Regions from separate parts of the Roseibium sp. AWQ4_254 genome, predicted to be linked through region 1. Evidence: predicted binding sites of a transcription regulator. Region 1 holds the regulator's gene; the other holds the start of a gene.
What was found. Region 1 encodes LexA, which represses DNA repair genes until DNA is damaged. Its sites were predicted from a motif close to TGTTCNNNNTGTGTTCNG; they were not measured.

Region 1 (7,629 bases):
TCGGGGCTACCGGGTTCAGTTTTGGCGTGCCGGAGGTTCTGGAGGCGCAATCCCTGCCTGCGGGGCTGCGTCTAACCGCCGTTGTCGGGGAGATGCGCAGCTGGTTTGCAAACAGGATCACAAAAATCCTGGGGGGCAGGCCGGAGGCGGGTCTTGTTGTGGCGCTGCTTGTGGGCGACAGGAGCGGTATTTCGGAGCCGCAGGAAGAGAACCTTCGCGCGGCGGGGCTTGCCCATATTCTTGCAATTTCGGGATTGCATATGGCGCTCTTTGCTGGTGGCACCTATGGCGCGGTGCTTTTTCTTCTGGCCCTTTTCCCGCCAGTTGCCCTGCGCTGGCCAATTCACAAGATCGCCGCAGTGCTGGCGCTGGCGGCAGCGGTCTTTTATCTGGTTCTGTCCGGGGCATCGATTGCTACCCAGCGGTCGTTTTTGATGATAGGTCTCGTCTTTCTGGGCGTTCTGACCGGCCGCCGGGGGCTAACCTTGCGCAGTGTCGCGCTGGCTGCGCTTTTCCTGCTGGGTCTGGCGCCTGAGAGGCTGCTTTTTCCAGGTTTTCAAATGTCCTTTGCCGCGGTGATCTGCCTCGTGGCGGTTTACGAGCTCTGGCGGAACCGACCGGATCCGCTGATTCGCCAGACCCACAATGGGGGCAGGCCTTTGCTGCAGCTTGCCCGGTCTACCCTGCGCTGGTCGTTGGGGCTGGCTGTCACAGCGCTGGTGGCCGGACTGGCAACCGGGATCATTGCCGCCCATCATTTTGGGCGCATAGCCCCCCTGGGGCTTCTGGGAAACGTGCTCGGCATGCCGATCTTCACCTTGCTGGTCATGCCCATGGGGGTTCTGTCGCTTGTTCTGATGCCGTTTGGCTTGGCCTCTGTGCCCCTCAGCCTGATGGCCTTTGGTGTCAGGTTGCTTCTTGATGTGGCGGGCTTCGTGTCTGATCTTAGTGGAGCTGCAGGCGCCATTGGCCGGATTGGTCTGCCGGAGATGCTGGCTTTTTCAGCTGCCCTGTTCGGCGTGCTGCTGCTGCCGGGCCGGTGGCGCTGCCTGGCCTTTGGGCCCCTGATCCTTGGCCTGGTGCTTGTGCAGGTCAGCCGGCCGCCGGACATCCAGATTGCCGCTTCCGGAAACAAGCTCGCAGCCCGGGACCGGATTGGGGATTTGCGCTGGTTTGCCCGCCGGGACAGTTTTGCTGGTGATATCTGGTTTCAGACGGAGGGAGTTCCAGAGGGCGAAATTAAATCGCGCAGGATGAAAGCGCCTCAAATCGCCTGTGATCCCGGCGGCTGCGTGATACGTGCCTATCAAGTGGCCGGGGCGCACGTGCCTGACGGCTTCGAGCACAGGCCTCTCAAACTGGCTCTCACAAAGAGGCCTGAGGCATTTGAAATGGATTGCCGATGGGCTGATTTGGTCGTGAGCGATCTGGTCGCGCCCCAATCCTGTTCTGCTCCCCTTGTGATTGACAAATCCCTGCGCCATGCGCGCGGTGCTGTTTCGATCTGGCTGGCGCGCGCCGCTTCCCCGGCCATGGAAGAGGCTGTGCCGGAAGGGCAGGGAACCCGGAAACGGGAAAGAGAGGATCAGGCATCTGCCCCCAATGCGCTGAAAACACGGGTACTGGCTGTCACGGACATCCAGTTTGCGCTTCAAAAGGAGCCCCGTCCGTGGAACCGGGCGGGGAAGGTGACGCGTACCAGCCTGCGCCAGGGAGGTGGCTAAACGGTCAATATTGGCGGAAGAGGGCGACAAGCCGTCCTTGAACACGCACCCGGCCGGGGCCGAAAATGCGGGTTTCGTAAGCGGGATTGGCAGCTTCCAGGGCAATTGAGGCGCCTTTCTTGCGCAGCCGCTTCAAGGTGGCCTCTTCATCATCCACCAGCGCCACCACGATATCGCCGCTATCGGCGCTTTCCGTGCGGCGGATCAGCACGGTGTCGCCGTCCAGAATACCGGCCTCGATCATGGAATCGCCGCGCACTTCCAGAGCATAATGTTCGCCCTTGCCGAGAAGTTCCGGCGGCACTGTGATGGAATGGCTGTGGGTCTGAATCGCTTCGATCGGCACCCCGGCGGCAATGCGCCCCATGACTGGAATCTCCGTTCCCGCCACTTCAGGCTCCGGTGCAGGGCGAGCCGGTTCCGGCTTGCCAAGAGACCCTTCGATGACTTCCGGGGAAAAGCTGCCACGCTGGCGGGGGGCGCCGAGGCCCGGTGCAATGGAATCCGGCAGCCGGACCACTTCCATGGCGCGGGCCCGGTTCGGCAGGCGGCGGATGAAGCCGCGTTCTTCCAGAGCCGTGATCAGCCGGTGAATACCGGACTTCGACCTGAGGTCGAGAGCGTCCTTCATTTCATCAAAGGACGGCGGAACACCGGTTTCTTTCAGTCTTTCATGAATGAACATGAGCAGTTCATACTGCTTGCGCGTCAGCATATCGGCATTCCTTGACCATGAGAAGGTTCTGGTACAAATCAAGAACACATTACCTGTTCTCATTGTGTTCCGCAAGCGTAAATGTTCTCTTACTGTTCTGCCGGGCCACTTGTGGATCTGTCAGAGTAAAACGGCACTGGCAGTTGCACTTTTGGCCGTATTGATCGCTGGCTGGGCGGCATGACAAAACTCAACCGTACGATGAATGGTGCTCCGGACTGAAAATCGGGAACTTTTGCATTCATCGGGCAATTGGCCCCGTTTTGCTCCGCTGGCTCAATTCTTCACTACAGAATAGTCTGCGTCGGCGGCGCAGAGATTTGGTCATGGGGTGCTGTTGTGTTGTCTGATTGCAATAGATGTTGTGTAGCCGCAGACACCTGCACGAAGCTGCCCAGACTTCCTAAAACTTGGTTGTCCGAACAACGGACAAACTTATTCGAAAATTTTTAAAGATGACACTGACAACGAACCGGATACAGTCTTGAAAACCGTGTGCCACGCATGCCACGGAACGAATAATCCAGTAGGACTGTCTTGCTTTGGAAATGCCCCCCAAGGTTTCCGCGCTTCAACGTCTTTTCCCTATTTCTACGTTTTATAGAAGTCCGGATTGAAAACCAGCTACTCCTGACAATTAGAACCGCGAAATTCCGCATTTTCCCGGACAAGACTTTCTGGTGCCGATGAAATTCGGCCCGTGCCATTTAAGTCCGGTGCGTACACTTGTGCGCTTTGGAAACCGGCGTTTCAAGTCGGGGTCATCCGTTCTCCCTGACGATCAGCAGCTCGCACGTTACCAGCGTCGGCGCGCCGCCGGGGACAAGTATACCCTCAAAGAGAGCACCGGTCAGGTCCGCGCAGCGGACCGGGACAGCGGGCGGTGTTCCTTTTTCCGCTCCAGCTCCCGGGCGCAACAGGATTTCGGAAATCAGGCCTGTCATGGGCGCGCTGTCGGTGAACCGGGCTCCGGCAAGGCTGCCGAGGCCGTAAACGCAATAGGGGCCAGGGCCAAGTGTGGCTGCCAGGCTTTCGATGCTGGTGGACAGGTCCTCAAACGGGGCGAGGGTCGTGATCAGTGCATTATGCGTTGGCCGCGGGGAGGCGCTGTCCTCTGTCCTGGTCCGGAACAGCGTGAATTCGGTTTCCGGGTCCAGCTCCGCCTCGAACCGCGCGCCCCTGAGGCCCCAGCCGGAGACCGTGATGTCCTGCGTGGCCGTCAGCGTGTGGGGCTGCAGGTGGCCGAGGCGTTGCTTGTTCCCGTCCTGCCAGAAGCCGTGAATATGGGCGAACCAGCTCCCGTCCTTCCAACCCAGGATGGCGACAGCCTCCTCAAGGACAGCAGCGGCGGAGTGGTGGGTGTCGCTGTACCAGGCGGCGTGCCGGTCGTCGATGGCCCGGTCGGGCATGACGTAGTCGAAGGCCGAGAGGGGGAGGCCGGACAGATCCAGAACGGCGGAGGAAAAGCCGGACGCAGCAGCCCACACGCCAAGATTGGTCAGGAGCGGTGTGCCGGCGGGCACGGGAACCGCTATCGGAATGGCGTCGCAGAGCGCAAAGGGGCGCCTGTCGGCCGCGGCAGGGCCCGGATGGCGGATATCGGCAAGGGCTGACGGTGCTGGCCGTCTCATATCAGGCCCCGGCTGGTCAGGACGTCCCGAACCAGTTTCTTCGTGACTTTGCCATAGGCGCTGGTCGGCATCGCATCCACAAAGAGATAGCGCGCGGGCATCTTGTATCGGGAGATCTTGCCGGTCAGAAACTCTGTCAGCTCCGCATCTTGAACCTGCTGCCCGGTCTGCGCCACACAGACGGCAAGGCCGGTCTCTCCCCAATGCGGATCGGGAATTCCGAGAATGGCCACTTCCGAGATCGCCGGATGGGTGAGAAGAATTTCCTCGATCTCCTTCGGATAGACATTCGAGCCGCCGGAAATATACATGTCCGAGGCCCGCCCGGTCAGGTAGAGGTAGCGCTGCTCGTCCATATGGCCGAGGTCGCCGGTGCGGAACCAGCCATTGCGGAAGGATTTTGCATTGGCGGCCTCATCGTCCAGATAGCCGGAACAGACGGCGGCGCCTATCACGCAGACCTCTCCGGTTTCGCCTGGGCCAAGATGGTTTCCCGCCTCGTCCTGAATGCTGATTTCGATGCCGGTGCGTTCGGTGCCGCAGGTGCCGATGCGGCTAGACGGACCATCTTCGGCGAAATGGTCCTGAGGGCGCAGAACAGTGATGTTGCCGGTCACTTCGCCTAGGCCGTAATATTGCACAAGCACCGGCCCCAGCCTGGCAAGTGCCTTTTTCTGGTCTTCCCGGTACATGGGGGCGCCCGCATAGATGACATGGCGCAGGCTGGAATGGTCGAAGTCATCGGCAGCCGGATCTTCCACCAGCCGTTTGACAATGGTCGGAACCGTGAAGAGATTGCTGATCCGGTGTTTCCCGATGAGCTCGAAAGCCGCCGCCGGGGTGAACCCGCCGCGCGGCATCAGGACATGGGAAGAGGCTGCCGGGAGCTGGGCGATCAGCTGCAGGCCCGCTCCGTGGGAGAGCGGTGCGATAACAAGGGATGCGTCCTGCTCGGTTGTGCCGGGCAGAAGATCTGCGAGATAATTGACCGTGACAAATCCGATCTGGCCGTGTGTCAGCACGACAGCTTTTGGACGGCCGGTTGACCCGGATGTGAAAAACAGCCAGCACGGATCATCATGCTCAACGGCTGTATTTCCGGCTGTTTGTCCCAAATAGCGGTCGATCAGGGATTCATAGGACGGGGCGGGGGCGCCTGGTCCTATGGAAAGAGAGCCCTTGAGCTGAGGCCTTTCAGCGGAGACAGCGTTGGCTTGTGCTTCAAAGCGGGCATCGAAGATGAAGACATCCGCTTCTGCCTTCTGGCTGGCATAGGCGGTTTCCCCCGGGGCCTGACGGAAATTGCAGGGGACCCAGACCGCTCCAAGCCGGAACGCGGCCAGCATGACTTCCACCATCTGGTTGGAGTTCTCCGCCTGAACCAGAAGGCGGTCCCCCTTGGCAAGGCCGTACTCGGTCTCCAGGGCGCAGCAAAGGGCTGAAACGCGCCGGTCAAGGTCTGCCCAGTTCCAGGTCTTCCCCTCCCAGACAAGGGCCGGACGGTCTGGGAATCTGGCAGCGTTTCGGGTCAGAAAATGCGCAAGATTGGGCACGCGCGCAGAACAGCGTTGCATCATGTGTGAATTGCCTCCCGTTCGGAGGGGCTGACGAGACAACTTCACATTGGCCCCTGCGGATGTTTTCTCTTGCGCGCAGATTAGAGCAAGGCTCCGGCAATCGAAACAGAAGAGGTCTTTTAAAACAGAAGAATGTGATCCTGTTGGAAAACCGGCCTTTGAAAGGTTCGCGCTGGCCCTTTTGGGAGGTCATGCGTCAGACCGGGGCCGCGCATGCACAGGAGCGCACAGGCTTTGCCATTTCATGAGCCGGTAATTTGTGTATGTTGGCCGGGCTTTCAAATTTCCTTCTTTTCAGGTTTCCAAGATGAGTGAAAGAACGCGCGCCGACTGGGATGATGCTTATGCGAACGGCTCCTATATCCCCGGTGCTGAACAGTATCCTCTGCGCTGGGCGGAGAAGGCGGAGGCTTTCCGGAAGGGCTGGGAGGGCAAGCGACTAAATGTTGCCTATGGGGACGGGCAGCGCCACCGGTTTGACCTGTTTTTTCCAAAGAGTGGTACAGCGCAGGGGCTGGTTGTTTTTGTCCATGGCGGCTACTGGCTGAAATTTGACAAGAGCTTCTGGTCGCATTTGGCCGCCGGCCCTCTGTCGCAGGACTGGGCCGTGTGTCTTCCCAGTTATGATCTTTCTCCTGCCGTTTCACTGTCAGAGATCCGGGAGCAGGTCGGCGCTGCGATCCTTAAAGCCGCCGGACAGGTGAAGGGGCCGGTTCGTCTTGCCGGTCATTCCGCGGGCGGGCACCTGGTGACCCGAATGCTATGTGAGGATACCCCATTGACCCAGCCGGTTCTGGAGCGGATTGCGGCGGTTGTGTCCATCAGCGGCCTGCACGATCTGAGACCCTTGAGACATACAAGCATGAATGACTCCTTTGGCCTGAGCGAAAAAGACGCTGTTCTGGAAAGCGCCGCGCTGCAGACCCGGCTCGGCACTTGCCCAGTCACAGCCTGGGTGGGTGCAGATGAGCGGCCGGAGTTTTTGCGCCAGTCAAAGCTGTTGGCCGAAGCCTGGCCAGGCACGCGCTACAGGGAAGAAACGGGCAAGCACCATTTTGACGTGATTGATGGTTTGCTGGATGCCAAAAGCGCCGTGACAAAAACGCTTCTGTTTTGATGGAGGTTGCGTTTATCTTAAGAAAATGGAAGGAAAAATTGCATTGCTGATGATTTAATTTACAATTGATTTTTATGGAAAATTTAGAAACCCTAAGCAAAATCCGAAACTAAGGTTGGCTGCCGGTAGAACGGTGCCGATATCATGACTTTAGAAACACCGGAATTGCTGTTTGAAACCTTGAGCAAAGGTTTCCCGGGGGCGGCATGTGACGCCGGTGCAGGTGAGAACAATGAGGAGACTGATCTCCTCGGAATTTGGGGTGGGTGCCTTGAGCGTGAGCGGCAGTGCGTCGTTGCCATATACTCCCAAAGAGATGGGCCGGGTCAGCCTGTCGCGTACGTTCATTCTTTATACGCTTGGCCTGTTTGCGGTGCTTGGTGTTGTTTTCATTGGGATTTTGACGAAAATCACCTGGGATGCCTCCCACGCCAGGGCCATTCGCGTGACCGAAGCTTTCTTTCAGGCGACTGAACGCCCGTTTGAACGGGCGATCTGGACGGTCAATGCAGATGCCACTTTGCAGCTTATCCGTGGCCTGGAAAGTCTTGAAGTGGTTGAGAGAGTCTGGGTGGAAACTCCGGATACCGGGAACTTCGGTGAGGTGGTCGAAGGCCCGCGCCGCAAGGAGGCTCTGAGCTACACGCTGAATTCCCCCAGCACGATCCTGCACAAGGATGCCATCGGGCAGGTTTTCATTCTGATCGACCGCAACACGATATCGAATGAGATCGTCTCCACTGTTGGCTATACGGTTGCAGCGATCATCGTTTATCTGATGCTCTTGGCCGTTGTTATCCGGGCCGTGTTCCGCCGTTTGATCGGTCAGCCGCTATCGGCCATTGTCGAATATCTGTCGACGCCG
Region 2 (4,770 bases), on a different contig from region 1:
GGTTCGCCGCGCCAGCGGATGGCGGCTTCCGAGGTCAGCACGAAATCGCTGTTCTCGGATTTGCCCAGCTTGTCGGCACGGGTCTCGATTTCCGTTGTCAGGGCTTTCTGGGCGGCAGCGCGCACGGTCTTGCCGTCCGGGCCTTCGGCCCCGGCATCAGGGGCAAACCGGAAGCCAAGCAGGTTCCCGATGTGCTGACCTTCCACGAGCACATCGCCACTCGATGTAATTTCTGCTTCCAGCATTGCGTTCTCTCTCAAACGTCGCATCAATACACTTGTCCGCCGGTCAACGAAACGCTGTGTCAAGCGTTCGTGCAGGGCGTCCGATAATCTGTCTTCAATGTCGCGGGTTTCCCCCTGCCAATGGGCCGGATCGGCCAGCCAGTCAGGGCGATTGGCGACGTATGTCCAGGTCCGGATATGGGCAATCCGGTTTGCGAGAGTGTCGATATCACCATCCGTGCGGTCTGCGAAGGCCAATTGACGGGTGAACCAGTCATCCGCGATACGATTGTCCTGCATCAGATGCGTGTAGATGGTGCTCAGCAACTCTGCGTGGTTTGCCGGAGCGATCTTCCGATAGTCCGGGACCTGACACACGTCCCATAACAATTCAATTGCATTTTCGCCCCTTGCCAGCCCGGATATTACGGAATCCCGTAACAGATGTTCAAGTGCCGTAATGTCGTCGCCGGTCGGGGCCCGCGCAAGGCCCTCCTCGCGCGGGACAACGTCCAGGCTGGCCCGCAGGCGTGCAGCAGAGGAGAAGTCTAGCGAACTGTTGCGCCATTGCAGCACTTTCAGACTGTCGAACCGGTGGCTTTCGATCTGTTCGACCAGTTCGTCAGCCAGCGGCTCGACCCGGCCGGTCACCCCGAATGTGCCGTCCTGGGTGTGGCGCCCGGCGCGTCCGGCGATCTGGCCCATTTCGGAAGGGGTCAGCTGGCGGTACTGGTAGCCGTCATATTTGCGGTTGCCTGCAAAGGCGATGTGATGGACATCCAGATTGAGCCCCATGCCAATGGCATCCGTCGCCACCAGGTGGTCCACATCCCCGTTTTGGAACAACTCCACCTGGGCGTTGCGGGTGCGCGGGCTCAAGGAGCCGAGAACAACGGCGGCGCCGCCGCGCTGGCGGCGCAAAAGCTCGGCAATCGAATAGACTTCTCCGGCGGAAAAGGCGACCACGGCCGAGCGGGACGGCATGCGCGACACCTTGCGCGCGCCTGCATATTCGAGAATGGACATGCGCGGTCGGGTGATGACATTGAGGCCCGGCAGCAGCTTTTCCAGAAGCGGGCGTGCGGTCGCGGCCCCCAGAAGCAGCGTTTCGGCGCGGCCGCGCAGGTTCAAGATGCGTTCGGTGAAGACATGGCCGCGGTCCAGGTTTCCGGCCAGCTGCACTTCGTCGATGGCCACGAACTCGGTGTTGAGATCCAGCGGCATGGCTTCGACGGTTGACACCCAGAAGCGGGGCGCCTTCGGCACGATCTTTTCTTCGCCGGTCACAAGAGCCACCGCCTCCGTGCCCGCACGCTCCACGATGCGGCCATAGACTTCTCTTGCGAGCAAACGCAAGGGCAGGCCGATCAGCCCGGAGGGCTGTGCAAGCATGCGCTCAATGGCCAGATGGGTCTTGCCGGTATTGGTCGGGCCGAGAACTGCAGTCACGGTGCGTGATCTGGCGGACGGCGGCAGCGGCAACGTTTGGGGACGAGGCATGGAACTGATTGGTTACGGTCGGCTTTCTTCGGGCGCAGCGCCTATATCTAGTGCGGCGTATCTAGCACAGGCCGCACCGGCGTGTCGCCCTTTCTTTTGGGCGAATTTTCGCCGGACAGATATGGGGTGTTTTTCTGTGGAGAACGAGTCTGGAACAAACCGAAACCGAATCGCGGACTCTTTGTGATTCAGGATTTGTTCCCTACGAAATATAGTGATTTGTCTGATCTACGCCACGAAATCCTGAATCTCGTCAAGGATTTGAGTCGCTCGGCAGAAACAGCTGCGTCCGGAGGCAAAATCCTGTCAAGGGTTAATCTTGTGTGAAGCCGTGGTCCTGCCGGGTCCGCGCAGGTGTTTACGAACGGACACAGGGTGAACGAAACCCGGACGAATCGCTGATTTTTCTCTGTTTTGGGTTTGTTACAACAAGATCTGGTAGGTGCGCTGTTTGAAAGACCTATGAAAATCGGGCGAAAAAATCATAATCTGTGTTGCAGGCCGTAAAATGCCCGTTTCCGTTTCAAAATGAAGCGGTCTGTTTACGTTTCTAAGGTCAGCGGGCTTTTCGTTCCTGCTTTGGGCGTTTCCTGTTTTATGCAAAAAGGCAAGCCCGGTTTTGCGGCCATGGGTGCCGGGCCGGGCGTTTCACGGTCGGCAGGGCATTGTGCGGGATCAAAAATGCTGCACTGCACCTTTTTTGGCGGCAGCGCTTCTTGCGCGGCACTGGGGATTTTCCCTTTTTCTTTCAATATGTTGTTCAGGTGTGTGGGTGGCGTTCTGGCCTGCCTTTTGGGGCGCTTGCCCGTCCAGCCCTTTTCAAGAGCTTGAGAGCACAGTAGAAATCTGGCCGGGTTCAAATGTGCTTAGGCGTAACTTTGGGAGGAGAAGGCGTTTGGCGATTACCAAGATTCTCGTTGCGAACCGGTCTGAAATTGCGATCCGGGTGTTCCGGGCAGCCAATGAACTGGGGCTCAAAACCGTCGCGATCTATGCAGAACAGGACAAGCTGGCCCTGCACCGGTTCAAGGCGGACGAAGCCTATCAGGTCGGCAAGGGCCTTGGCCCGATCGAGGCCTATCTGTCCATTGACGAGATTATCCGGGTTGCCAAACATGCTGGCGCCGATGCCATTCATCCCGGCTATGGCCTGTTGTCGGAAAGCCCCGAATTCGTTGATGCCTGCGAGCAGGCAGGTATCACCTTCATTGGTCCGAAATCGGAAACGATGCGCCGCCTCGGCAACAAGGTGGCAGCGCGTAATCTGGCCATTGAGGCCGGTGTGCCGGTCATGCCGGCAACGGACCCGCTGCCAGATGATCTGAGCGAGATCAAGCGCCAGGCGCTGGAGATCGGCTACCCGGTCATGCTGAAAGCCTCCTGGGGCGGCGGCGGGCGCGGCATGCGGGTCATTCCTGACGAAGCCACGCTGGAAAAGGAAGTTGTTGCCGCCAAGCGGGAGGCCAAGGCTGCTTTCGGCAAGGACGAGATCTATCTTGAAAAGCTGGTCCAGCGCGCCCGCCATGTGGAGGTGCAGATCCTGGGGGACGGTGACACCGTCGTGCATCTGTTCGAGCGTGACTGTTCCATTCAGCGCCGCCACCAGAAAGTGGTCGAGCGGGCGCCCGCTCCCTATCTGGATGCGGCAAAACGGGAAGAGCTGTGCGGCTATGGCCTGAAGATCGGCCGGGCGGTGAACTATCGCGGGGCCGGAACCGTTGAGTTCCTGATGGATGCGGACACCGGGTCCGTCTATTTCATCGAGGTCAATCCACGGGTGCAGGTGGAGCATACGGTCACCGAAGAGGTCACCGGGATCGATATTGTCCAGGCGCAGATCCATATTGCCGACGGGGCGAAGATCGGAACGGCGGAAAGTGGCGTGCCGCCGCAAGCGGACATCTGCCTGAACGGCCATGCCATGCAGTGCCGGATCACTACGGAAGATCCGGAACAGAATTTCATTCCGGACTATGGCCGCATTACCGCCTACCGGGGCGCGACCGGCTTCGGCATCCGCCTTGACGGCGGCACCGCCTATTCAGGGGCGGTGATCACCCGCTTTTACGATCCGCTGCTGGAAAAGGTCACTGCCTGGGCGCCGACGGCGGAAGATGCGCGCAAGCGCATGGACCGGGCCTTGCGTGAATTCCGGATCCGGGGGGTGGCCACCAATCTGGTGTTTTTGGAAAACATCATCGGTCACCCTGATTTCCGGGCCAACAATTACACCACCCGTTTCATTGACGAAACTCCGGCCCTGTTCGAGCAGACAAGGCGCCAGGACCGGGCGACCAAGCTTTTGACCTATATCGCCGATGTGTCGGTGAACGGCCATCCGGAAACCAAAAGCCGGGTGCGTCCGCCCAAGGATGCGGCGGCGCCGGTTGTGCCGGATTTTGGCGACAACAGGCCGGCGGGCACCCGCCAGCTGCTGGACGATCTTGGCCCCAAGGGTTTTGCGGACTGGATGAAGGCGCAGCAACGGGCCCTTGTCACCGACACGACGATGCGCGATGCGCACCAGTCGCTGCTGGCAACCCGTATGCGCACCCACGATATCGTGGCCATTGCCGAGGCCTATGCGGCCGGGCTGCCCCAGCTTTTTTCCCTGGAATGCTGGGGCGGGGCAACGTTTGATGTTGCCATGCGCTTCCTTACCGAAAGCCCCTGGGAGCGGCTGCATCAGATCCGACAGAAAGCACCCAACATCCTGTTGCAGATGCTGCTGCGCGGGTCCAACGGGGTTGGATATACCAACTATCCGGACAATGTGGTCCGGTTCTTTGTCAAACAGGCCGCCGATAATGGCATTGACCTGTTCCGGGTGTTCGACTGCCTCAACTGGGTCGAGAATATGCGCGTTTCCATGGATGCGGTCCAGGAAGCGGGCAAACTGTGTGAAGGTGTGCTGTGCTACACCGGGGATTTGCTGGACAGCGCGCGGCCGAAATATGACCTGAAATATTATGTCGGCCTGGCCCGCGAGCTGGAGGCGGCCGGGGCGCATATTCTGGGCCTGAAGGACATGGCCGGCCTGTTGAAG

Region 2: a site for LexA is predicted at 1,864-1,881, ahead of ACXAIC_RS08470 (helicase-related protein). Genes of this name have one in related genera too.

The regions. Positions count from the first base shown of each region.
Region 1 is NZ_JBSWYH010000021.1:71,405-79,033, forward strand. It holds gene ACXAIC_RS16690 (ComEC/Rec2 family competence protein) at 1-1,724, shown strand, start outside; gene lexA (transcriptional repressor LexA) at 1,729-2,439, opposite strand; gene ACXAIC_RS16700 (hypothetical protein) at 3,201-4,070, opposite strand; gene ACXAIC_RS16705 (acyl-CoA synthetase) at 4,067-5,647, opposite strand; gene ACXAIC_RS16710 (alpha/beta hydrolase) at 5,955-6,764, shown strand; gene ACXAIC_RS16715 (sensor histidine kinase) at 6,997-7,629, shown strand, end outside.
Region 2 is NZ_JBSWYH010000009.1:4,886-9,655, forward strand. It holds gene ACXAIC_RS08470 (helicase-related protein) at 1-1,724, opposite strand, end outside; gene ACXAIC_RS08475 (hypothetical protein) at 2,267-2,476, opposite strand; gene pyc (pyruvate carboxylase) at 2,620-4,770, shown strand, end outside.